4 regions of the Planctobacterium sp. R6 genome follow, and region 1 is predicted to be linked to each of the others. Evidence: predicted binding sites of a transcription regulator. Region 1 holds the regulator's gene; each other region holds the start of a gene.
The links. The regulator sigma-54, encoded in region 1, starts transcription at its own class of promoters, with help from an activator protein. The targets are predictions, from matches to a motif close to GTTGGCACGNNNNTNGNNT.
Positions count from the first base shown of each region.

Region 1 (5,984 bases):
TCTCTCCAGATGCGGCAGCCAGGTTTCGATCAGGTTTTGAAATTGACCGATCACTTTCACCACGATGGGCTGTGCTGTCAGGTATTGAGCAACGGGCGCATCTTTACCTGAATAGGGTTTGAGTTCCGGTATCCAGTGTGGATTAGGCAAAAAGCGCACGTCAAAGACGTAATCGGCGTCTTTCGGAATACCGTTTTTAAAGCCAAAGGATTCAAAAACCAGGACCAGTCGTGAGGACTTCTTGCCCAGAATGCGTTCTCGCACCAGTTCTGCCAACTGATGGATCGACAATTTATCGGTATCAATGTGGAGGTCTGCGCGTTCGTAAATAGGGACCAAAAGTTCCCGCTCTTTAACGATAGCGTCAGCCAGAGAAATGTTGTTTTTGGACAAGGGATGAAGGCGTCTGGTTTCGCTGTAACGCTTTACCAAAATATCGTCACTGGCATCCAGATAAATAATGGTCAGGTCGGTTTTGTTGGGCAAAAAATCCAGATTCTCTGTGAGTTGTTCTGGGTCTTTAGGTAAGTTGCGCACGTCAATACTGACGGCAATCTGGTCGTATTCACTGACAACCGCGTGGGTCAGTGTGGGTAACATACTTACCGGAAGATTGTCTACGCAATAGTAGCCAAGATCCTCAAGTGCCCTTAATACTACAGACTTTCCTGAGCCGGACCGTCCACTGATCACAATTAATTTCATACCAATGCTTCATATAATGCGTTGTCTGAATGGCAATTGCGGATTACTTTGGTGACCTCTTTGTCACTGAGTTTTTGAGCTATACGGGCCAGGGTTTGCAAGTGACCTTCTGTTTGCTCAACGGGCACCAAAATCGCAAAAAATATATCGACCGGTTGATTGTCGATTGCGTCAAATTCTATACCAGGCGAGCAGGTGAGTACAATAGCCAGGGGACTACTCAGACCTTCAACACGACCATGTGGTATGGCGATGCCGTTGCCGATCCCGGTACTGCCCATTTTTTCCCGGCACAGAAGACTGTTCAGAACGTCTTCTTCATTGAGTTCGCTGAGTTTTTCACTGGCAACAACACTGATGATTTGCAGAGCGCGTTTTTTGCTGGTAATGGGGACTGCACAGCGCGTGCAGTCCGATGAAAGGATGTCTTTGATTTCCATCCTCGTTTAGACTCCTCTAATGACTCTTGAGCTTTTCTTTATGCTTAATAACCTGCCTGTCGAGCTTGTCGATGAGAGAGTCAATGGCAGCGTACATGTCTTTGTGCTCGGATGTCGCAAAAACTTCTCCACCGTCGAGGTGCATGGTTGCTTCTGCTTTTTGATTGAGTTTTTCAACGTTTAAGATGACATATACATTGTTTATGTGATCAAAATGTCGTTCCAGTTTAGTGAATTTTGTATCGACATAATCGCGAAGAGAATCGGTGATTTCGACGTGATGACCTGATAAGTTTATTTGCATAATTGGTCGTCCTTCTTGTAGGGAAGTCTATAACAGACTCTTACGTTGGTTAGATGGAGGAATCGAGAGCGATTCCCGGTATTTTGCAATGGTTCGCCGGGCTACCATAATGCCCTGATCGGCTAACAATTGCGCAATTTTGCTATCACTGAGTGGCTTGGCCTGATTCTCAGCGGCCACCAGTTTTTTAATCAATGCCCTGATGGCGGTAGAGGAGCATTCCCCACCATTTTCTGTGGCCACATGGCTGGAGAAGAAATACTTCAGCTCAAAGATACCTCTCGGGGTGTGCATGTACTTCTGTGTGGTCACACGGGAAATCGTAGATTCGTGCATATCCACCATTTCAGCCACGTCGTTAAGCACCATGGGCTTCATCATTTCCGGCCCGTGCTCGAAAAAGCCGTGCTGTTGCTGGACAATACAATTGGCCACTTTGAGTAGGGTGTCGTTACGGCTTTCGATACTCTTGATAAACCACTTCGCTTCCTGCATATGCGAGCGAATAAACTGCCCGTCGGCACTATTTCTGCTGCCCCGGCTCATGGCGGCATATTGCTGATTGATATTGAGCTTTGGCACGGAATCGGGGTTGAGTTCGACAATCCAGCGTCCGGATTTTTTCATGACCGAGACATCGGGGATCACATAATCTGGTTCTTTGGTATTTAAGGTACTGCCCGGATGCGGATTCAGGGTTTGCAGTAACTTTAATACTTCTTTGAGCTGTTCTTCACGCAATTTAGATTTTCTGATCAAGGTACGAAAATCTTTTGCCATTAACAGATCGGAAAAGTCACACAGCAGTGATTTTGCTTCCTGTAACCAGGGAGTGTCTTTGGGGAATTGCCCCAACTGCACCAGCAAGCACTCTTGTGGTGTGATTGAGCCTGAACCTAAGGGGTCGAAGTGTTGAATGCGTTTTCTGACACATTCCACTTCGTCGATTTCAATTTCTTCATCATCGAGGCTTTCGAGGATTTCCTCAACCGAAACGGTGAGATAACCGGATTCATCAATAGAATCTATGATGGCCAAAGCAATGGCTTCATCGGTTTCGCTGAACGGGGTCAGGTGTAATTGCCAGAGCAGGTGATCCTGTATGGATTCACTGGTTTCACCCTGATACACCTGGTCGTCATCCGGGCCTACACCACCTGACGAGGCGGGTGCTGATGACGCGCTGTAGTATTCATCCCAGGTGCTGTCTATCGGAAGCTCATCGGGTAAGTCGTTCTTTTCCAGCGCATCACTTGAGTCAATGCCGTCTGAACCACTGAATTCGTTGTCGCTGTCGGCGCCATTCAACTCAGCCGTTTTGGGTTCTTTGAGTAATTCCAACGCTTCATCGCTACCGGCTTCGGTATTTTCATCCACTTCCAGCAATGGATTGGCGTCTAACGCATCCTGAATTTCTTGTTGCAGGTCAAGCGTTGACAGTTGCAGCAGACGAATTGCTTGCTGCAATTGAGGGGTCATTGTTAGCTGTTGGCTAAATTTTAGTTGTAAAGACGGCTTCATTAAAAATGGTTTTTTCCGACTCCAGAGCTCAGGGTTACTGTGCCCCAATCTTTAGATTGTTGTTAGTGTTACTATAGCCTGAATTGCTCACCCAGGTATACATCTCTTACTTGCTGATTTGCTAAAACTGTTTCGGGTTCGCCTTCGGCAATGACCTGTCCATGACTGACAATATAGGCCTGTTCGCAGACATCCAGCGTTTCTCTGACATTGTGGTCAGTGATCAGTACACCGATCCCCCTGTCCCGCAAGTGGTGAATAATCTTCTTTATATCATTAACAGAAATAGGGTCAACGCCTGCGAAGGGTTCGTCCAGCAAAATAAATTGCGGATTGGCGGCCAGAGCGCGGGCAATCTCTACTCTGCGACGCTCACCACCAGACAAGCTCATGCCCAGATTGTGACGAATGTGATTTAAATTAAATTCATCCAGCAGTTCATCGGCAAGTTCTTCGCGTTGCTCGTTATCCAGCTCTTTGCGCATTTGTAAAATGGCCATCAGATTCTGGAATACACTGAGTTTTCTGAAAATTGAAGATTCCTGGGGCAAATAACCGATGCCATGACGCGCCCGCACATGCATAGGTTGCAAGGTCAGTTGATGCTGATCAATAAAAATCTCCCCTTTGTCCAGGGGAACGAGACCGACGATCATGTAAAATGTAGTGGTTTTCCCGGCCCCATTGGGTCCCAGTAAACCAACTATCTGGCCGGTACTAACTTCAATGCTGACATCTCGCACCACCTGACGGCTTTTATAGGATTTTGCCAGATTATTCGCGTATAACGTGGGCACTTAAATGAGTTTCCTTGTTCGGTTGCGCTTGCAGATTAATTTTTATCGTCGGTCTGAAAAACAGTGGTCACTCTGCCGTCGGCTTCGTTGCTTCCGGCGATTAACTGTTCTTTCTCTAAATTAAAGCTGATCTTTTCACCTTTCACCATACTGGTGTCCTGATAAAGTTCTGCCGCACCATTAAGCTCCAGGGTCCGAAACTCAACAATGTAACGAATTTCTTCAGCTTTGGCGGTGATTTTACTGCCGTCATCCATAGTTTGGGAATAAACAGCGGGTTTGCCAAGCGCCACAAATATTTCTTTGCCTTTGCCATCCTCTGCCGAGACTCTCACTTCGTCAGCATTAATGGATAGGGTGCCCTGGCGCACGTTAACATCTTCTTTGAATACAGATGTTTTGCGTTTGCCATCGACAAACTGAGATTTTGAATCAACCTCAATGGGAAGTTTAAAGTCATCTTTCCCAGCCCATGCCGGACATGACAGCAGGAGCAATACACTGCTAATGGGCAACAGGTTGTTGATAAATCGTTTTAACATGGTCTTTGAGTTCCAGTTTACGGGTCAACAGATTAACTGTTAAGCCGTTGCTTTCAATAATGAAATCCAACCCGGTGATGGTGACCGGGTTATTCGATTTGGCTGTTTTGTTGAGCAAATCAATTTCTACAAAGCTGGTTTCGATAGTTTGTACAAAGTCGTCCTGATTAAGACTTTTGATAAGGACATTTTGCTCAAGTTCAATACGTTGATCACTATACAGTGTCCCCTCATTTGCAACAATTTGCCAGGGGGAGTCTGTTTCATCGGTGTAAATGGTGTATTCGGGTTGTTCAAACAGCGTAAAGCCGAGAATATCGTAGTGCTCCATCGAGGAGGCAAACACCTCGTGGTTGACGCTGCCAGATTCGTTATAGAGGGTACTTTTCATATTGCGGGCCTGATAATTGGGATTCCAGGCTTCCGGTGTGTCGTCTATGGTTTGTGGCGTATTATCATCGGCAATCATATTCACGTAGAGGGTTAGCAATACGATAAATAACAGACCGATACTGATGTGAATACGACTCATACGCTACTCGCCAATATACCTTGCAGTTTTCCTTTGCTGAATAATATCAGGTCACATAATTCCCGAACACATCCGAATCCACCCGGTGTGGTGGTGTGGTAATTACTCAAATGCAGTACGCCCGGATGCGCATCGGCGGGAGCCACTTTTAGTTGGGCTAATTCAAACATGCCGGTATCGGGTAAATCATCGCCAATCGCGGCAGTGTGCTGCGCGGGAATATTCAGGGAGTGTTGCAGTGTTTGTAACGCAGACTTTTTCTGCTCTTCGCCTTGGATAATATGACGCACCCCCAGCGCTGAAAACCGGTCAGAGACTATCTGCGATTTTCTGCCGGTTATGATGGCAACTTCGACACCGGCGGCTAACAGTGCTTTCAGACCATAGCCGTCTTTGGTGTGAAACGCCTTGAGCTCTTCTCCCTGGTTACCCAGATAAATGCGACCATCGCTGAATACCCCGTCTACATCACAGGCCAGCAGTCTGATGTCACGCATATACTCTATCAGTTGAGGGGCCAGCGGGCCGTAAAGCGTGTCAACTTGTGTCATTAAACCACCCCGGATTTGACCATATCTAACATATTTAACGCACCAATGGGACGCTGCTCGTCATCTACCACAATCAGGCCACTGATGTTGCGGTTCTCCATTTGGGTCAGCGTTTCGGCCACCAACATATCTTTGCGGGCGGTATAGCAGTTTTTGGTCATCACATCTTTGATGAGCGTGGCGTGAACGTCTTTTCTGGCATCGATAACCCGGCGTAAATCGCCATCAGTAAACACCCCAATCAGCTTGCCTTGCTCGTCGACGATGCCCGCCAGGCCTAAGCTTTTTTGAGTGATAACGACCAGGGTATCCCGCACACTGCTGTTTGCGTCGACGGTAGGAACGCGATCACCGGTATGCATAATATCTTGTAAGGTGAGTAACAGTTTTTTGCCCAGTGAACCACTGGGGTGCGACAGGGCAAATTCTTCAGCAGTAAAGTTTTTGGCGTCCAGCAACGCGATTGCCAGCGCATCTCCTAACACCAGGGTTACACTGGTGCTGGATGTTGGGGCCAGTCCCAGGGAGCAGGCTTCCTGCGGCACGGCAATCGACAGGTGGATATCAGCATAACGCCCCATGGCAGATTCCG
Region 1 is NZ_JBVTQY010000022.1:22,764-28,747, reverse strand. It holds gene rapZ (RNase adapter RapZ) at 1-705, opposite strand, end outside; gene ptsN (PTS IIA-like nitrogen regulatory protein PtsN) at 702-1,145, opposite strand; gene hpf (ribosome hibernation promoting factor) at 1,162-1,449, opposite strand; gene AC0J20_RS14270 (RNA polymerase factor sigma-54) at 1,477-2,970, opposite strand; gene lptB (LPS export ABC transporter ATP-binding protein) at 3,042-3,767, opposite strand; gene lptA (lipopolysaccharide transport periplasmic protein LptA) at 3,803-4,309, opposite strand; gene lptC (LPS export ABC transporter periplasmic protein LptC) at 4,272-4,841, opposite strand; gene kdsC (3-deoxy-manno-octulosonate-8-phosphatase KdsC) at 4,838-5,392, opposite strand; gene AC0J20_RS14245 (KpsF/GutQ family sugar-phosphate isomerase) at 5,392-5,984, opposite strand, start outside.

Region 2 (5,984 bases), on a different contig from region 1:
CTCCCAGCGCTTCATTGACGCTGGAATAGTCAATGACTGCAAATCCGTCATCGGAACTATAGGGAAAAAACGGCAAGATATGTACGCTGTTAATGGTGTCAGCAAAGTATTTATCCATAAAATGGCGCAGCGTCTTTAAGGGATGTTCGTCATCCCGGACGATACTGTCACCGTATGTGATCAATACGACATCCTGTTGATCCCAGTTATTTTGAAATACGCCAGGTTGTTTGATGTCTTTATCCAGACGCATCAGTGCCAGTAATTCTTCGCTCAGCGTCTCATAAGAACGGTTTAGCGGAATGCCATCGTAAATAACTTCCAGCTGCTGTTGCAGTTTGTGTTTTAGATTTTCTAACAGCTCAGACATCGCCGGACTCCTTAACTAAATTCATTGAAGTCTAATTCAACTGCTTCTTTAATCTCATCGAGAATATCGGGCACAGCACTAACAACCCGGTTCCATGTAGGAATAAAGGGCGTCTCCATCGGGTTTTCCAAAAAGTGCTGACCAGCCGTCATGATATTTTGTGCAAACATTTCTACGGCATTTTCCTCATTATGAATATCAAACTTAAGCCCATTCATAATGGCATCGTTGTTGAAAGTCTCAACAAAATCAAGCGCGATACGGTAATAGGTAGCTTTTAGCGAACGGAAGGTACCAGCATCAAACTTTTCACCCTGAGTGGCCAGTTTTCTGAATAAGGCTTTGGCGATATCTATAGACATTTTAGACAGGCCGGCTTGTTGATTATCCAGTGACAGATCCTGGTGCTTATGATCATAAGTTTTAGCTATATCTACCTGACAGATACGGTTGTGAGAATAATTGCGGTGCATTTCCGACAGGGTGCCAATTTCCAGTCCCCAGTCACTGGGGATGCGCAAATCATTTAATACGTCACGCCGAAATGAAAACTCACCGGCCAACGGATAGCGGAAACTGTCCATGTATTCCAGGTAGTCATTGTGACCGCAGACGCGTTGCAGGGCGCGAATTAAAGGGGTAACTAACAAACGCGATACGCGACCATTAATTTTGCCGTCGGCAACGCGGGCATAATAACCCTTGCTAAATTCGTAGTTAAATCTGGGGTTTGCCACTGGGTAGAGCAGACGCGCTAATAAACCTCTGTCGTAAGTCAGAATGTCGCAATCATGCAGGCCGATGGATTCTGCTTTTTTTGTTGCCAGTATGTATCCCATGCAGTACCAAACATTGCGCCCCTTGCCCAGTTCTGTTGGGGCCAGTTCCATCGCTTGTAACTTAGCATCGATGGCCTTAAGGCGTGGCCCGTCATTCCACAGCACGCGATGGTGTTGCGGCAGTTTTTTAAAAAATTGCAGAGCATGGCGGTACTGTGATTCATCGGCTCTGTCCAGCCCGATAACCACCTGTGATAGATAGTCTACCTGGCTGATGTCTTCAATAATGTTGGGTAATGCTTCGCCCTCCAGTTCGGAAAATAATGAGGGCAGTAACAAGCCCATAGGACGAGTCTGACTAAAGGTTTTTAACTCGGCTTCGAGATCTTCTGCACTGCGGTCGGCCAGATTGTGTAGTGTTGTAATAACACCGTTTTGGTAAAAGTCTGCCATAGTTCTTTACTCCTGATTGAAGACGATTTTTTCGAGGCATTCAGACCAGCCTTCTGGTCCGCAGAGGGTACTTTGGTAAAGGTGTTTTGATTTTTTTATTATTGGGAAAGGGTGTTGTAATGATTTTATTTGGATGGCGATATCTGCCGCTTCCAGCATGGCACTGTCGTTTTGACTGTCTCCCAGTGCGATGCTGGTGAATTGTTGCTCTTCACATTCTTGTGAGAATACCTGAGTGAGCCATTGCAGGGCTTTGCCCTTATCTGTTTCACCACAGATGTGGGTAAAACGACCGCCGGTCAATACCGTAGCACCTGCGGCCTGCATACTGTGTAAAAATTCTCTTTTGGCGTATTCATCGCCTGACCAGTGCACAGGTTCGCCATAATGTCTTTGCATGGCAAGCTGCGCATCTTTTGGTGTTAGTCCGGTTAAGTTCACCACTTCGGCAACATCCATTTGAGAAAACCCCCTGAACATGCCAAAAAAGTGTTGTCCGTGTTGCTGAATTAGCGATAACCAATGGGCTCTTTCCTGCGTGAACGACTTTATCCACATGTCATCTTTTTCAACGGTTTCCGGCGGTTGCCACGGGAAAAAGTCTTTAGGGATAGCGATTGCTGCGCCATTTTCAAAAATAAACGGGGTTTGCAATTTAGCTTCGCGTCGAAAGGCTTCGATCTCTGCAAAGGTTTTACTGGTATTGGGAATAATAAAATGGCCGGCAGATTTTAGCTTTTCCAGGGTGTTTAGCGCTGGCGCAAAACTGTAACTGTCATGGTCTAAAAGCGTTCCATCAAGGTCGGTGTAGATAAGAAAGGTAGTTAAGGACACGGCGCTTTACTCCAAATTAATATGCTATAAACCCGAAGTGGCGTAAATGTTTCTGTGGTCGTCCAGTTCAAACACCACATCACAGCGCTGAGGCAGCGAATTAAGGCATTCCTCAGTGAGACGCTGATAAAACTGAATAAACTGCAATATGCCCGATTCATCCATTACGCGACTCTTATCAGAATCCTTAATCTTAGCGGATAATTTTTGCTCCTGCTCCAGTCGCCATTGAAACACATTGTCAAATCCTGGAGCCTTTAGCATTACCCAGTAATTCATGAGACTGTAAAGCGGTTCGTAATGTGCTGTGATTTGTTGATTTACCCAGTTTCGCCATATCAGATTTGCATCCTGTTCTGCTTCCAGGGCATTCACCGGATAACGCAGTTGCAACGGAGATTGTGCAGTAACACCCCAGCACCAGCCTTCCATGATAACCAGATCCACGGGGCCGGTAACTTCAGGCCATTCTCGTTCGGCGTAGGGGTTATCCGTTGCTTTATTGAAACGCGGTAGTCGAATGCTTTCTGGCGTGCTCATTGCCCGAAGTGTTCTTGCCATCAGGTCAGTATTGTGTGTGCCCGGCACGCCGCGAGTGGCCAACAGCGGCGAGATTTGTGTTGCCAGTTGCTGCCGGGTTTTTCTGTCATGGTAAAAATCATCCAATGACAGTACCGCAACCTTTAATCCGCTGGCGCTAAACCACTCGCCCAGAAAGGCGCTCAGGGTAGATTTTCCTGAACCCTGGCAACCGTTTACCGCGACATAGAAGGTGCTGCCGTGCTCTGCCATTGCCCTCGTTATTTTTTCCGCCAAAGGCAAAAAACATTGGGAAACCGTTTCGGCAAAATTGTCCGGTAATTGATGAGTTGCTAAAAAGTCATTCAAAAATGTGGCTTTGATAGCAAATACTCCTGATTAAATGGGTTGTTGCATTGCTGAGGGCTTCAACATCCATGCCAGCGCCCGGCTGATCTGATATTTAACTTTAAGCCTATAAAACATAAGGGGTACAGGCTAATGATAGCGGATATTAAACGAAGACAGGAATATTGTGTTGCACCAAAATGGTGAGTTGCGGGGTGGATATCATTAGTGTTGGTGCAATTTTTTGCTGCAGATTGGTGCGAAATGCTTACGCGATATAAGGCATAAACAAAAGGTACAGCCAAATCAGCAAACTGTTGCTGCTGAATAGGGTGAAATACTTGAGTAAATTACTCAGGTAATTTACCATTGCCGCCATTAATAGGACAGATGCCTTGTTATTCTCTGAAGTGCGTTCAGAGAAGGTATTTTGGTCAGCAAAATTAAAGATGATGGTATGTCTGAACAAATAGAAGACGCGTTAAGAAAAGAGTATGAAGCGGGATTTGTTTCTGCGATTGAATCAGAAACCTTTGCCCCTGGTCTGGATGAAGACGTTATTCGTCGCATCTCAACGATCAAGGGTGAGCCTGAGTGGATGTTAGATTGGCGTTTAAAGGCCTTCAGAATCTGGCAAAAAATGGAAGAGCCTGAATGGGCTCATTTGCATTATCCCAAAATCGACTATCAGAATATTTCTTATTATTCTGCACCTAAGAGTATGGCTGATAAGCCGAAATCTCTGGACGAAGTCGATCCGGAGTTACTGGCAACATACGAGAAATTAGGAATTCCACTGCACGAGCAGGAAATGCTGGCGGGCGTGGCTGTTGATGCTGTTTTCGATTCGGTATCCGTGGTTACCACCTACCGCGAGAAGCTGGAAGAGGCGGGTGTTATCTTTTGCCCAATCTCCGAAGCCGTGCACAAATACCCGGAACTGGTCAAAAAATATCTGGGCCGTGTCGTACCTCAACACGACAATTATTTCGCTGCGCTGAATTGTGCGGTATTTACCGATGGTTCCTTTGTTTATATTCCAAAAGGCACGCGTTGTCCGATGGAGCTATCAACCTACTTCAGAATTAACGAACAAAACACAGGACAATTTGAACGCACACTGATTGTCGCCGATGAAGGGAGTTATGTCAGTTATCTGGAAGGATGCACGGCACCGCAACGAGACGAAAATCAGTTGCATGCTGCGGTCGTTGAGTTAGTCGCCCTGGACGATGCTGAAATCAAATATTCCACGGTACAGAATTGGTACCCGGGTGATGCTGAAGGCAAGGGCGGGATATACAACTTTGTAACTAAGCGTGGCATTTGCCACACCAATGCCAAAATCTCCTGGACTCAGGTGGAAACCGGTTCAGCGATTACATGGAAATATCCGAGCTGCATATTGAAAGGCGATAACAGTGTGGGTGAGTTCTACTCTGTGGCATTGACCCGTGGTAAACAACAAGCGGATACCGGCACCAAGATGATTCACATTGGTGAAAATACCAAATCCACCATTATTTCTAAGGGGATTTCAGCGGCGCAGAGTAACAACAGTTATCGTGGCCTGGTACAGATGCACAAGAGTGCCAAAAAGGCCCGGAACTTTACGCAGTGTGATTCGTTGCTGATTGGTGATCAGTGTGGTGCTCATACATTTCCCTATGTAGAAAGCAGTAACCCCAGCGCCATTGTGGAACACGAAGCTACCACGTCAAAAGTGAGTGATGAGCAAATGTTTTTGTGTCAACAGCGCGGCCTGGATGCAGAAAAAGCCGTATCTATGATTGTTAATGGCTTTTGTAAAGAGGTCTTCAAAGAGCTGCCCATGGAGTTCGCTGTAGAGGCCGGTAAGTTGTTAGAAATCAGTTTAGAAGGCTCGGTGGGTTAAACCAGCGGTCCCAGCAAGGTAAAGAATTAATGTTAAAGATCAGAAATTTAAAAGCAAAAGTTGAAGATAAAGAGATACTGAAAGGCTTGAGTCTCGAAGTTAAACCGGGTGAAGTCCATGCCATTATGGGCCCTAATGGTGCCGGTAAAAGTACCCTTGGCTACGTGTTAACTGGCCGTGATGGTTATGAAGTAACCGACGGTGATGCAACGCTAAATGGCGAAGATTTGCTGGAGCTGGAAATCGAAGAGCGCGCCCGCGCCGGATTGTTTTTGGCATTCCAGTATCCGGTAGAAATTCCCGGCGTCAGTAATCTGGAATTTATGAAAGCCGCTGTTGATGCTGCGCGTGAAGAGCGCGGCGAAGACGCGCTGAGTTCCGCAGACTTTTTAAAGGCGGCAAAAGCAGCCTGTAAGCAGGTAAACCTGCCATTGGACTTCCTGAAACGCGGCGTCAACGAAGGTTTCTCTGGTGGTGAGAAAAAGCGTAATGAAATTATGCAGATGTTGCTGTTACAGCCGAAATTATGCATCCTGGATGAGTCTGATTCAGGTCTGGATATTGATGCTTTAAAAGTCGTAGCTGAAGGGGTGAACAGTCAGCGTGACGATCAGCGCAGCTTTATTGTTGTGACCCATTACCAGCGCTTGCTGGACTATATCAAGCCGGATTTTGTACACGTATTATCAGACGGCAAGATCGTAAAAAGTGGCGATGCCTCGTTAGCGCATGAACTGGAAGCCGAAGGCTATGCCTGGTTGGAAACTTATGATCGCCAGGCCGAAGA
Region 2 is NZ_JBVTQY010000010.1:10,136-16,119, forward strand. It holds gene AC0J20_RS08495 (sugar phosphorylase) at 1-370, opposite strand, end outside; gene AC0J20_RS08500 (glycosyltransferase family protein) at 382-1,602, opposite strand; gene AC0J20_RS08505 (HAD-IIB family hydrolase) at 1,609-2,436, opposite strand; gene AC0J20_RS08510 (kinase) at 2,461-3,228, opposite strand; gene sufB (Fe-S cluster assembly protein SufB) at 3,761-5,197, shown strand; gene sufC (Fe-S cluster assembly ATPase SufC) at 5,227-5,984, shown strand, end outside.
Region 2: a site for sigma-54 is predicted at 3,382-3,400, ahead of AC0J20_RS08510 (kinase). Genes of this name have one in related genera too.

Region 3 (5,984 bases), on a different contig from region 1:
GAATTTCGAGGCGGTCATTTTGTAGTAAACCGTCCGTCATCTCTTGTACGCTGCGCACCGAAGCACCGGCAAACAACAGTGCCTGTCTGATGGCCTCATGCGTAGCCTGCTGTTTTGCCAGGGTTTTGTTGTCATTGTGAATGACGGCCTGACCTGTTGATTCAAACCAGGCCGATTGCACGCCACAGGAAAGGATTGAAACACAACAGAATAATATTAGCTTGTACATGGTAACCTCGTTATGAGTCTGAACAGATCCATACAGTGGGCTGAGCATAGAATCTACATTTTAATAGTGTCAAAAAACTACGCTATTGCCCTTTTCTAAATATGTTGCCCCACTTAAAGCAGGATACGTACCACTATTTATTAATATGCCCGGTAAACTATGCTGGTTTGGCAAAAAACTTGCTTTGAAAAGCTGACAGAATATCAATGTCAATATTTTAACATTCATGGATATTGGCTTAGTGCCTGCTGAACAGTATGGCTGCAATAGATTTAGGTGAGTTATGATAAGCAAATTTGTAAACAGGATTGATAAGGCACTCATTGTCAGTGTACTTGCTCTGAGTGTTTCCGGGTGCAAGACATTGGAGTCTATGTATTACAGTGATAAACAGGTGGAGTGGGAGTATGTACAACCTGAAGAATATCCGGTACTAACTGCGGTGGGGTATGCTCCTATCAGTTCGCAGATGGGCAACAATGATTCCGTTAAAATGTTGATGGCTATTAAAGCATCCAAATTAGACGCATATAAAGAACTGGCAGAGCAGGTATATGGTCAGCGCATTGACACTGAGCAGTCTTTGGCTAATTTGGTCTTGCGGGACAATGAGCTAAAAGCCTCTGTAGAAGGAGTTATTCGCGGTGCACAAGTCATCAAATCATACCCGGTGGGCGAGGATGTTTACGCGACAGAGTTGTCATTGGATTTTCAAAAAGTTTACGACATTTATTTATCAACTGCCCGGCCTCGCAAAGTCAAAGACGTCGTTTATTACTAATCCGGGCGTGTTAACACGGCTGATGTCATATTGCGACCAGCGGCCAGCTAACACAGAGTAAGGCGACTACATAAAAGTAACCCCACCTGAAACCTCCTTTACCGGAGGTTTTTTAATGGAACTTCACCAACAAGATACAAAGTCACAATTATAGTGGATGAAAAACACCAGGTCACTGTCAGATGATATTGGGAAGAAGTCGTATAAAGGTGGGTAGGATCAGGCTTTAACGCCACTGCCGAGCATTCCGCCCTGGGTTTTACCTTTATTCGTGTAGGTCATAGATTCTTTATTGCGCGTCGCCATCATAACATCCCGCAGCCGTTGTAAACGAATCTGGTTTTTTTCAACCGCGATTGCATTGACGTTGGTTTGATGTTGGCACTGAAGTAACAAGGCTTTGCCATCTTCAGCTAATTGACGTTGAGCATCGTTGAATTCACCGGATGACAATCTGGCTGACTGCAGTACTTTGTCGTTTTCAGCAATCTGTTCCAGTAAATCTGATTTCTCGTTAACCAATGTCAGCAGACCGTCAGCGTCACGAGCAACAATTAATTCCAGCTCGTTATCGAGCTTTTCTTTCAATGCCTGCAGCAATGAAATTTGTTGCGTAAGCGCGTTAGTCATGTCTGACATTCATTAACCTTTGGATAAACCAAACAGGTCCGACTCAGCTTTAGAGATCTTGGAGGCTAATTGCTCTGCGTCGATCTTGTAAGAACCGTTCTGGATAGCTGCTTTCAGTTTATCTACTTTGTCCTGATTTACAGGAGCATCGTTGCCCTTTTTCTGCACGTTAGCAAGCTGCTGTGCAGACTGTGTTAAAGACACAGAATCTTGACGCGGCGCTGCTGATGCAGTTTGCGCCTGTTGTGCCGTGTTGGCACTCTGGCCCTGTTGAGTTTGCTGTTGATTGAGTCGCTGACTCTCCAACTGCGGTTTCTGGCCAGCACCATTTACATTGTTAATAGCCATGATTAATTTCCAATACTTTTGATACCCTCAGTTAGTGTATCGGCATCGACATTACTAACTTTAATAAAAAACCGACAATTTTGTCGTTTTTTTATGCACTGGATTTCGATTTATCCAGTGTAATCTAAGCACACATAAAAGTCTCTACAAAATCAACAACTTCATGTAGACAAAGTGGCTGAAACTAAACTGCCCAAAGGCAACATACCGGCACGCTGAGCCCTTTAAAAAAGAGGCGGATCAGATATGCACCTGAACTTCGTTGACATTGGCCACCTGAGCTTCAATCTGTTTCTTAGAGCGGCGATTTTTAACCGATATGGTATCGCCTATGTTGCCATCCTGGAGCGCAATACCACTGGTTTTGATTTCCAGACCGCTTAATTTTGCAGTAATCACTATGGCATCACCTTTACACACAAAACACAACATATTTGCAGTGACAGGGCTGCCATCGCGGGTCCGTCGTTTTAGCCTGGCACCAATGACTTCGTTTTTGTCACTGAAGGTGCCGCCGCGTAAACGCCGTTTGTCAATTTTTTCGATACTGAGATTGTTCTCTGTTAACAAGGTGCCTGGTGATATTGTATCGGCCACTACGACCACTTCCTGCATCTCAGTCACCTGAGCACTCATGTAGTAAAACCAGCCGTTGCTGGGACAACTGATTTTTACCGTAATATTGGATTGTTGTAGCGATTGCGTACTGCTACTGGCCACCAAATCAACCGGGCAGACCGGGATGTGCACACGCTCGTCGACATCCCTAATGGTGATCTCGACATCGTTAATGTTTTCGACGTCAGCGTTTTGATAAACATAAATTTCAGCGGTTTCTTTGACTAAATCATGCATTAAATGTTTTTCTTGCGCAGCCGCTATATTGGTTGTTATAAACCATCCCAAAAGGGAAAGTTTTAGAGTTTTCTTGATGTTGGCGAAATTTTTCATGTTCACTTTCTTCCAATTTGGCTATGCTTAAAGACAATTTCTAAAAACAGTAGACAGCGTCAAAAAAATAACGCTGTGCGGATAAATTTCAATCACGTGAACAAGATAATCAAATATCGTGCCTGATTGGATAAATTAGAGGTGCTATATGGCGGGAATTTTAGATTCTGTAAACCAACGAACTCAGCTGGTGGGGCAAAATCGACTTGAGTTGCTACTGTTCAAGTTGAATAACCGCCAACGCTACGGGATTAACGTATTCAAAGTCAGAGAAGTGCTGCAATGCCCGCCTCTCACCTCGATGCCAAAACTCAATGCGCTGGTACGTGGCGTAGCGCATATTCGCGGCCAAACTATCTCGGTTATTGATATGAGCATGGCCACTGGCGGTAGAAAAATTGAAGACATTAAAAACAGCTTCATCGTCATCGCTGAATACAACCGCTCAGTGCAGGGCTTTTTGGTGTCTTCGGTGGAACGTATCATCAATATCAACTGGGAAGCCATTTTACCGCCACCCGAGGGCGCCGGGAAAGCGAGCTATTTAACCGCAGTAACAGAAGTAGACGGCGAGCTGATCGAAATTCTGGATGTTGAAAAGATCCTCAATGAAATTGCGCCTGCCAGAGAAGTGGTCAGAGAGGACATGGTAGAAGAGCTGGCCAGGCACGATGCCAGTCTGGATGACAAGATCATATTCATTGCCGACGATTCTTCAGTTGCCCGCAGTCAGGTTAAAAAAGCGCTGTCTTCTTTGGGACTTGAAATCGAAGCGGCCAAAGATGGACGGGAAGCACTGGAGCGACTAAAAGAAATTGCGGCTGAAACCGGCGATGTCACCGACAAAGTAGGCGTCATTGTCAGTGATATAGAAATGCCTGAAATGGATGGTTACACCCTGACTGCAGAAATTAAGAGCACGCCAGAACTGGCGAAGCTGCACGTGGTATTACACACTTCTTTAAGTGGTGTATTTAATCAGGCGATGGTGAAAAAGGTGGGGGCTGACGATTTTATCGCTAAATTTCATCCCGATGAATTAGCCACTGCGGTTAAAAAATGGTTGGATAAATCTGCAACGGAATAATGGTTCGTGGTGAATAAAACCTTAAGTGAAGACGACTACACCTTATTCAGCGAATTTCTGGAGCGTTGTTGTGGCATTGTTTTAGGTCCAAATAAACAATACTTAGTGCGCAGCCGGTTAGCGCCATTAATGCGTAAATATGAAGAGCCATCACTCAGCCAGGTGGTTAACGATATTATTAATGGCCGCAATCGCGGGTTGCGTGAAGACGCAATAGATGCGATGACCACCAATGAAACCCTGTGGTTTCGCGATCGGTATCCATTCGAATTGTTGAACAAGGAGTTGTTTGCCCGATTTTCTGAAAGTCGTCAGCCGGTTAAGATATGGTGTGCTGCCGCATCCTCTGGTCAGGAACCTTATTCTATTGCGATGGCGGCGGCGGAATATCAAAAGCAAAACAGTCGTTTTCCGGGTGTACAAATAACCGGTACAGATTTGTCTACTGAAATGCTGAGAAAGTGCAAGCAGGCGACGTATGATAACCTGTCTTTGTCCCGGGGATTGTCAGATGAACGCAAGCGCCAATTTTTTGAAGATACCCCCGAAGGCAACAAGCGAATCAAACCTGAAATTACCCGCATGGTGAATTTTCGCCAGTTGAACCTGTTAGATAGCTATGCAAATCTTGGCCGCTTTGACATGGTGTTTTGCCGCAATGTACTGATTTACTTTGCTCCGGATGTTAAAAGTGCCATTTTACAAAAAATAGCGACAGTGCTTAATAAAGATGGCGTGTTGTTCCTGGGCGCTTCTGAATCCATGGCAGGCCTGTCGTCAGATTTTAATATGGTCCGCTGTAACCCCGGCCTTTACTACACCCGAAAGTAACCAGCCACGGCTTTAAGGCACTGAGCCGGGTGTTTCAACTCCGGCTCAGAGTCGCTCATTTTCACTTTTCCTCTGTTGAGTTTCATTTTTGGCATGTGCTTTGCTTTCACTCCACTGTAAGTTTTTTGACGCTGTGGAGAGTCATCATGGCCATCAGTTTAGATAAGTTAACCGCATTGCATCATCGCGCAGTGTCTGTTCGACAGGATCGAATGGAACTGATCGCCGGTAATTTGGCAAACCAAAATACACCGGGGTACAAGGCGCGTGATATTAATTTTCAGGAAGCGATGAAAAGTGCATCCTACGAACAGCGTATGCACTTAAACCGCACTTCCACCGGCCACATTGAAGGCCAGATGCAAAGCGATCGCTTAATTACTTTTCGGGTACCTACACAACCTGACACTGGCGATGGCAACACAGTCGAATCTCAAATTGAAAAGAATAACTTTTTAGACAACGGCCTGCGTTATCAGGCCAGCCTGCAGTTTTTAGACGGCAAGTTTAAAGGCATGAAAAAAGCACTGACCGGAGGGCAGCAATAATGAGTTTATTTAATGTCATGGATATTGCTGCATCAGGTATGCATGCAGAAGGTATCCGATTAAACACGACCGCCAGTAACGTTGCTAACGCAAACAGCGTCAGCTCGTCTTATGGCGAAACCTACAAAGCACGGCATGCTGTTTTCGCAGCCGAAATGAAAAATGCCAGTGATGCACAGTCCCCATTGGGAACCAAAGTGAATGTCCTTGGTGTGGTGGAAAGTCAAAAACCATTGCAAATGGAGTATTCACCCAATCACCCTATGGCCAATGAAGACGGTTACATATTCAAGCCCAATGTCAATGTTGTGGAGTCTATGGCAGATATGTTGTCAGCATCTAAAGCGTATGAAGCAAATGTGCAGGTGGCGGATACAACTAAACGTATTTTCCGTCGGGTTATGATGCTTGGTCAGGGTCGATAGGAGAAGAATATGGACGCTATTCGAGACAGATTATTAAACGATGGTCTTTACTGGCAGGACGAAGGGGTACCTGTTGCTGATCCCAATGCCAATTCCCAGTTAACACAGGAAGATTTCTTTTCTTTGCTGACTGAACAGCTCGCAATGCAGGACC
Region 3 is NZ_JBVTQY010000001.1:133,232-139,215, forward strand. It holds gene AC0J20_RS00555 (flagellar assembly protein T N-terminal domain-containing protein) at 1-229, opposite strand, end outside; gene AC0J20_RS00560 (LPP20 family lipoprotein) at 513-1,010, shown strand; gene flgN (flagellar export chaperone FlgN) at 1,230-1,649, opposite strand; gene flgM (flagellar biosynthesis anti-sigma factor FlgM) at 1,653-1,988, opposite strand; gene flgA (flagellar basal body P-ring formation chaperone FlgA) at 2,229-2,843, opposite strand; gene AC0J20_RS00580 (chemotaxis protein CheV) at 3,088-4,026, shown strand; gene AC0J20_RS00585 (CheR family methyltransferase) at 4,033-4,857, shown strand; gene flgB (flagellar basal body rod protein FlgB) at 5,004-5,405, shown strand; gene flgC (flagellar basal body rod protein FlgC) at 5,405-5,830, shown strand; gene AC0J20_RS00600 (FlgD immunoglobulin-like domain containing protein) at 5,840-5,984, shown strand, end outside.
Region 3: a site for sigma-54 is predicted at 4,945-4,963, ahead of flgB (flagellar basal body rod protein FlgB). Genes of this name have one in related genera too.

Region 4 (5,984 bases), on a different contig from region 1:
ACTGAATTAAAGGGCAAATACTTGTTGGCTATACTGCCTGAGGAACGAAGGCCAACCAACGAGTATTTGTCCAAGTTTAAATTTTCTTGTTAGCTTCCGTATTTTTTAAGAAACTGAAGAAACTCTTTTTTTACTTCTATAGGTTCTCCGTAGACACCTAGCTCCGCGTCTGACAATTCGTCCCAAAATACCATCATTTTTCCTTCGACCTCATCAGATGGCTTTAATCCAGAAAAAGCCATATCGTAAACCATCTTAGTAACAGCACTATAAGTTGTTTTTTGCTGCATTAAACCATCGAGGAAATATGAAAAAGCCCGTCTTGCAACTTCACCTGAATTTTCATGCTCACCGAAACTTTGAAGTGCAGATACAGCATCATAGATGTTCTTAGATAGCGAAACTTCAAACAAACGCTCATCTGGAAATTCAGCCTCAATGATCGACTTGTCAGCCCAACTCACAACGTCACTCAAATCAAGTGCGCCACATTTTAAAGCTAAAGACATTGAATTAGTTTCTAATAAATCCACAAGGAAGCTAACGGCTAATTTAAAGGGCGCTTACTCGCTGGCTATACTACCCGAAGAATGAGGGGAAGCCAGCGAGTAAGCGTCCCGGTTTAAAATTTTTTGTTAGAAGTACTTGTTAGATACTGCATCGAATTTCTCTGCAAGAACTAGATACTCATCAACCCAACCGTTTTCCATAGCGATTTCTTGTAATGGTGCAGTTGGCAAAAAGAGATACTCTATTTTGGCCAATTTAGCTTTATTCTTGGTTTTGAGTGAAATTATTGAGCTTTTAATGATATCTGTCACTTTGACAACTTCCATATCGGACCAAACCGAATCATCAGATTCTGCTAAAAATGACTGAACATCTTCTAATATAGCTACGAGTTTTTCTGCAGCGTATGCATCTATTTTTTTGTTGAATATGGAATGCCAAATATAATTCATACGGTACTTCTAACATTTTTATCGACGACAAATGTCCAATAATATCGAGACATTTGTCGTTTTTTCACACTGACACACTTTAAGCGCAATTTTCCCCCCTGTAAACTCAACAGCTTAGGTTCGGGCGTTTTGTCCGGTTGGAGAAAAACGACAAATGTCGTCTATCAAAAGAAATTTGACAAAAGTAGGGTGGCTGTAAAATTTGAACAGTAATGGTTGTTGGTTTGAACAACCTTCTATTCAGCATACTTCCAGATACACGATTAATTGCTTTAGGGTATTTGCTGATCTGGTGTCGACGGGCGGGAAGTTGAATCATCTTTCGGTTCGTCACTTTTTACAAAATTTATTACCTGAAGGTAAAAAGTTAGCAGAGCTAAGCAGTTACCGCAGCATCTATAAAAATAATACGTTTCGACTAATAAGCACATGAGTACCGATACTTCTGCTGCTTTGTCTGTTACAAGTCAAAACAATGCTGAAACAGAGGATGCATATCGAGAAGTCACTAATGAAGCGTTAATCAACAAAAACCAACTGTCGATCCGGTTTTATTAACAATTTTGTTGTCTGCTGTGCCAGCAACAGAGCATTCCCGCAGCCTGTAAATTTCACAATCTGGTCTTGTAAAATATTCCGGCCGGTCTTCAACCTCGCCCATAAGATAAAAACATACTGTTAAATATCAATAACTTAAATGTTGGCAAGATAGTTGAATTAACCCTGACGAAACTCATCACGCAACACCAGGAGTCACTATGAACATTGATATTGCAAAAGGTAAATGGGATCAACTGACCGGTAAGGCGAAACAACATTGGGGCAAGCTGACCGACGATGAAGTCAAACAAATCGAAGGAAAATTCGAGAACTTTCACGGTGTCATGCAGGAAAAGTACGGCATGACCAAAGAACAAGCCAAAAAAGCCTTCGAAGAACTCAAAGCATAAGCATTCAGGCATCGACACGAAAACCCGGACACCGCTTCCGGGTTTGTTGAGGACAAAGACACTCAGGAGAGCACCATGAAAAAAACGCTAATGGCACTAATAATCAGCACCAGTATCACCCCTTACGTTGCAGCAAACAATGACACCGATCAGGAATATTGGTGGTTTGGCTTGAGCGGCGAAATGTATAGTCCCGATGAAGACAGACCCGGCGCTCTGGGTTCAGGTTGGGGGTTCGGTGAAGAATTTGGTTACCGGTTCAGCGCTGACTGGGCAGGCCGTATCGAGCTTACCGGTCTCAATGCCGATCTCGAGCGCGAACGTCTGCAAACCGGCGAACCCGTCAATGATGCAGGCATGCGCTACGGCGCTGACGTTTTATACTACCTCAATAGTCGCGATACCTACGTTTTTACCGGTTTGAAACGGGAAACATTGGGTGATGAACCCAACCTGTTAAATCTGGGTCTGGGTAAACACTGGCGTATCAATGACAGTTGGGCCCTGATATCCGAGGCAACCTGGTATCGGGAATTGGGAGATAACCACAATAATTTAGGGGCCAGGTTGGGGATAGCCTACAAGTTTGGGCATAGCGCACCCGCGGCGAAACACAAAGACGATGACAACGATGGTGTCGCCGATTATCGCGATAACTGCCCCTATTCAGAAACAGCGGCGGTCAACGCTGATGGCTGTCAGATAGCGGAACCTGAAGATGCAATTAACACCGTTACCTTTACCGCTTTTTTTGAGCACGACAGTGCTGTGGTGCAAAAGCAGGACAGTGAGCAGCTCAAGGCATTCGCTGCCAGAGCCCGATTTAACCCCAAGGCGACATTGCGCATCGAAGGGCACGCTTCCCGTCCCGGCACTAACGAATACAATTTTGATTTGTCCAAACGCCGCGCTGAAGCGATTAAATCTCTGCTGGTAGCGCATTACGGTGTTGCCGCGGATCGCATTACCGTCGTTGCCTATGGCGAAACCGATTTATTATCCAGCCAAAAAACCATCTTTGCTGAAAAGCTGAATCGCCGTATTGAAGCCACCCTGACAATTGAGGAATAGGCGCATCCGGTCCATTGATTCAGGCGGAGACGGTGTGTTGCAACACTGTCGTCGCCCCAATGGCGGCAATTCTTTACTGGAAGGGGATTACTTTAACAAATGTGGGTCAAAGGCATGGCCCAGTTTTTTAGTCTTGGTTTTCAGGTAGTGTTTGTTGTCTTCGGTGATACCGTGATCGATTGGCACACGTTTGATTATTTTGATGCCCAGGTCTTTTAAGGCGGCAATTTTTTTGGGATTGTTGGTCATAAGCCGAACTTTTTTCACTTTCAGCGTGTCCAGCATCACCTTACAGATATCGTATTCCCGCAGATCCGCATCAAAGCCCAGATGCTCGTTTGCCTCCACGGTATCCAGCCCCTGATCCTGCAGGTTATAGGCCTTGATCTTGTTGAGCAATCCGATACCACGACCTTCCTGACGCAAATACAACAGCACGCCCCGGCCTTCTTTGACAATATTTTCCAGTGCTTTTTCTAACTGAAACCCACAATCACAGCGGGTAGAGAACAGGGAATCTCCGGTAAGACATTCAGAGTGGATACGAATAGGTACCACATCTTCTTCCTGCCATTCGCCGTACGATAAGGCCACATGCTCCTGATGGCTGGCAGTATCTACAAAACCGTGGATCATGAACGAGCCAAACCGGGTAGGTAATTTTGCAGAACTTACAAATTGATACTTAGGAAGCAGCTGTGACATAGGTATTAACTTCAGTTTCGGAGTAGACCCGATATGATAACAAATGGGGTCAATTTCAAGTTATCTGATTATAACTTTTAAAACTATTTAGTGCTTCAGGTTTTGCCACGCCATAGCCCTGCGCAAAATCTACGCCGATTTTACCCAGCTCCACCATGATCTCTGTGGACTCCACGTACTCTGCTACCGTGCCGATGCCCATGGCCTTCGCCACGTCTTTCATGGAACACACCATCGCCATATCGATGGGGTCCACCAGAATGTCTTTGACAAAGCTGCCATCGATTTTTACAAAATCTACCGGCAGTTTTTTCAAATGCTCATACGATGAAAAGCCAATGCCAAAATCATCCAGGGCAAACTTACAACCCAGTTTTCTGAAGGTATTGATAAAATCCAGGGTTTCATCCATCTTCACGATAGCGGTGCTTTCCGTGATCTCAAAACAGATTTTTTCATAGGGAATGTTGTATTTCTCAAAGGCATTGAGGAAATACAGTTTAATATCTTTATCCCCCATCGACAGCCCGCACAGATTAATATTGGCCTGACTGAGCTCATGGAGATGTTCCGGGTGGCCCGATAACCATTGCAGGTAGCGATCCACCACCCATTTGTCGATTTTGGTACTGAGGTTATAGCGCTCCGCTGCCGGTAAAAAGGCAGCCGGAGGAATAATGTTGCCATCATCACCCTGAATTCTCAGCAATATTTCGTATTGGTGTCCTGCGCGGCTTTTCTGCAAAGACTGATAGTGCTGAAAATAGAGAATAAACTTATCTTCATCCAGCGCCTGATTAATTAGCGTGATGGACTCCAGATCAGCCTCGTAACGCTGCATTTTAGCGTCTTCACTGGAATAGACATGGATTTGATTCCGGCCTTGTTGCTTGGCCAGGTAACAGGCTGAGTCCGCCATACTCATCAGTTGCTCGGCACTGTTAATGCCCTTGCGGTATTCCACCAAACCAATGCTGACCCCCAGGGTAAACATGCGATTGTCCCAGATAAAACGATATTCCTGGACCACATTTAACAGTTTCTTAGCCACGGTATAACCAGACACGGCTTCATCACCTTTGAGCAAGACCGAAAACTCATCGCCTCCCATACGCCCTAAAATACCGCGATTCATAACAATATCGTTGAGCTTTTGCGCCAGTTGTTTGATCAGTACATCACCGGCCTTGTGACCACAGGAATCATTGACAATTTTAAACTGATCCAGGTCCAGATAGAGCAAGGTGAGCTCCTGTTCCTGGTTTTTCATGGCGGATAACGCCTCGGTCAACTGGCCTTCAAAATGGCGACGATTATAGATACCGGTCAACGAATCATGGGTGGCCATATAACGTAAACTAATATCCGATTGTTTGCGCTCGGTAATGTCCACAATGGAACCAAACAGTAGTTTGATATCATTTTCTTCGCGCATCTGCACCGAAATCGAAAACCAAAACTCCGTGCCATCCCGGCGGACCCCTTTGACTTCTTTTTCGATACAGCTGCCTTCTTTAATCAGTTGCCCGATCAGGATATCCCGATCTTCTTCATTGGCATAAAATTGCGTGGCATGACGCACTTCCTGTAACAGTTGTCGTTCATTCTGATAGCCAAACAGGTGACACATCGCCGGATTCACCGAGATTAGCTGACCATCCTGCGTGGTACTGAACAAGCCTTCTGCAGAATTGCGGAAAAAGTCGTAGAAGCGTTGCAGATCGGCGATGGTGCTCTTTTGCTGCTCGTATTGACGGTGAATGATCACCTTTTCATGTGCCTCTACAGCAACAGCAATACAGATAACGCCTAACAATATCAGCAGGTTAAATCCGAGGTTTGAACCTGTATTCAGTACCTGTCCGTCAATAAACAACACCGTATGCGTCAGTGTGGTCAAACTGATAGCCAGCCACCCTGCGATATAAAGCTTGTTGGGTAAGCTGTTAAACGGGTTGCGATACACAATGGCCAAAAACAATTGCAGCAGGATCACCGCTGCACCTAATCCGGCCGCCAGTACAATTTGCCAGTAAGCATCCGGCCAAAAAGCAATGACAATAAAGGCGATGGCGCACAGATAGTTCACCAGTCGCCAGTACCCCGGCATACCAATCAACATGGCATAGGACACTTTCACTGCACAATACACTGACAGTGCCACCAGCCCCAGCGAAAAGGGCACGATATAAGCGGTAAACCCGGTCGCCTGCCCCAGTACCCCTTCATTGTTTAAAAACAATACCAGAAATACCAGGTTGGCGATGGCAAACCAAAAACGCACCGGACTCCCCAA
Region 4 is NZ_JBVTQY010000003.1:24,997-30,980, forward strand. It holds gene AC0J20_RS03010 (hypothetical protein) at 90-533, opposite strand; gene AC0J20_RS03015 (hypothetical protein) at 636-962, opposite strand; gene AC0J20_RS03020 (CsbD family protein) at 1,721-1,912, shown strand; gene AC0J20_RS03025 (OmpA family protein) at 1,988-2,983, shown strand; gene ribA (GTP cyclohydrolase II) at 3,071-3,688, opposite strand; gene AC0J20_RS03035 (EAL domain-containing protein) at 3,744-5,984, opposite strand, start outside.
Region 4: a site for sigma-54 is predicted at 1,662-1,680, ahead of AC0J20_RS03020 (CsbD family protein). Genes of this name have one in related genera too.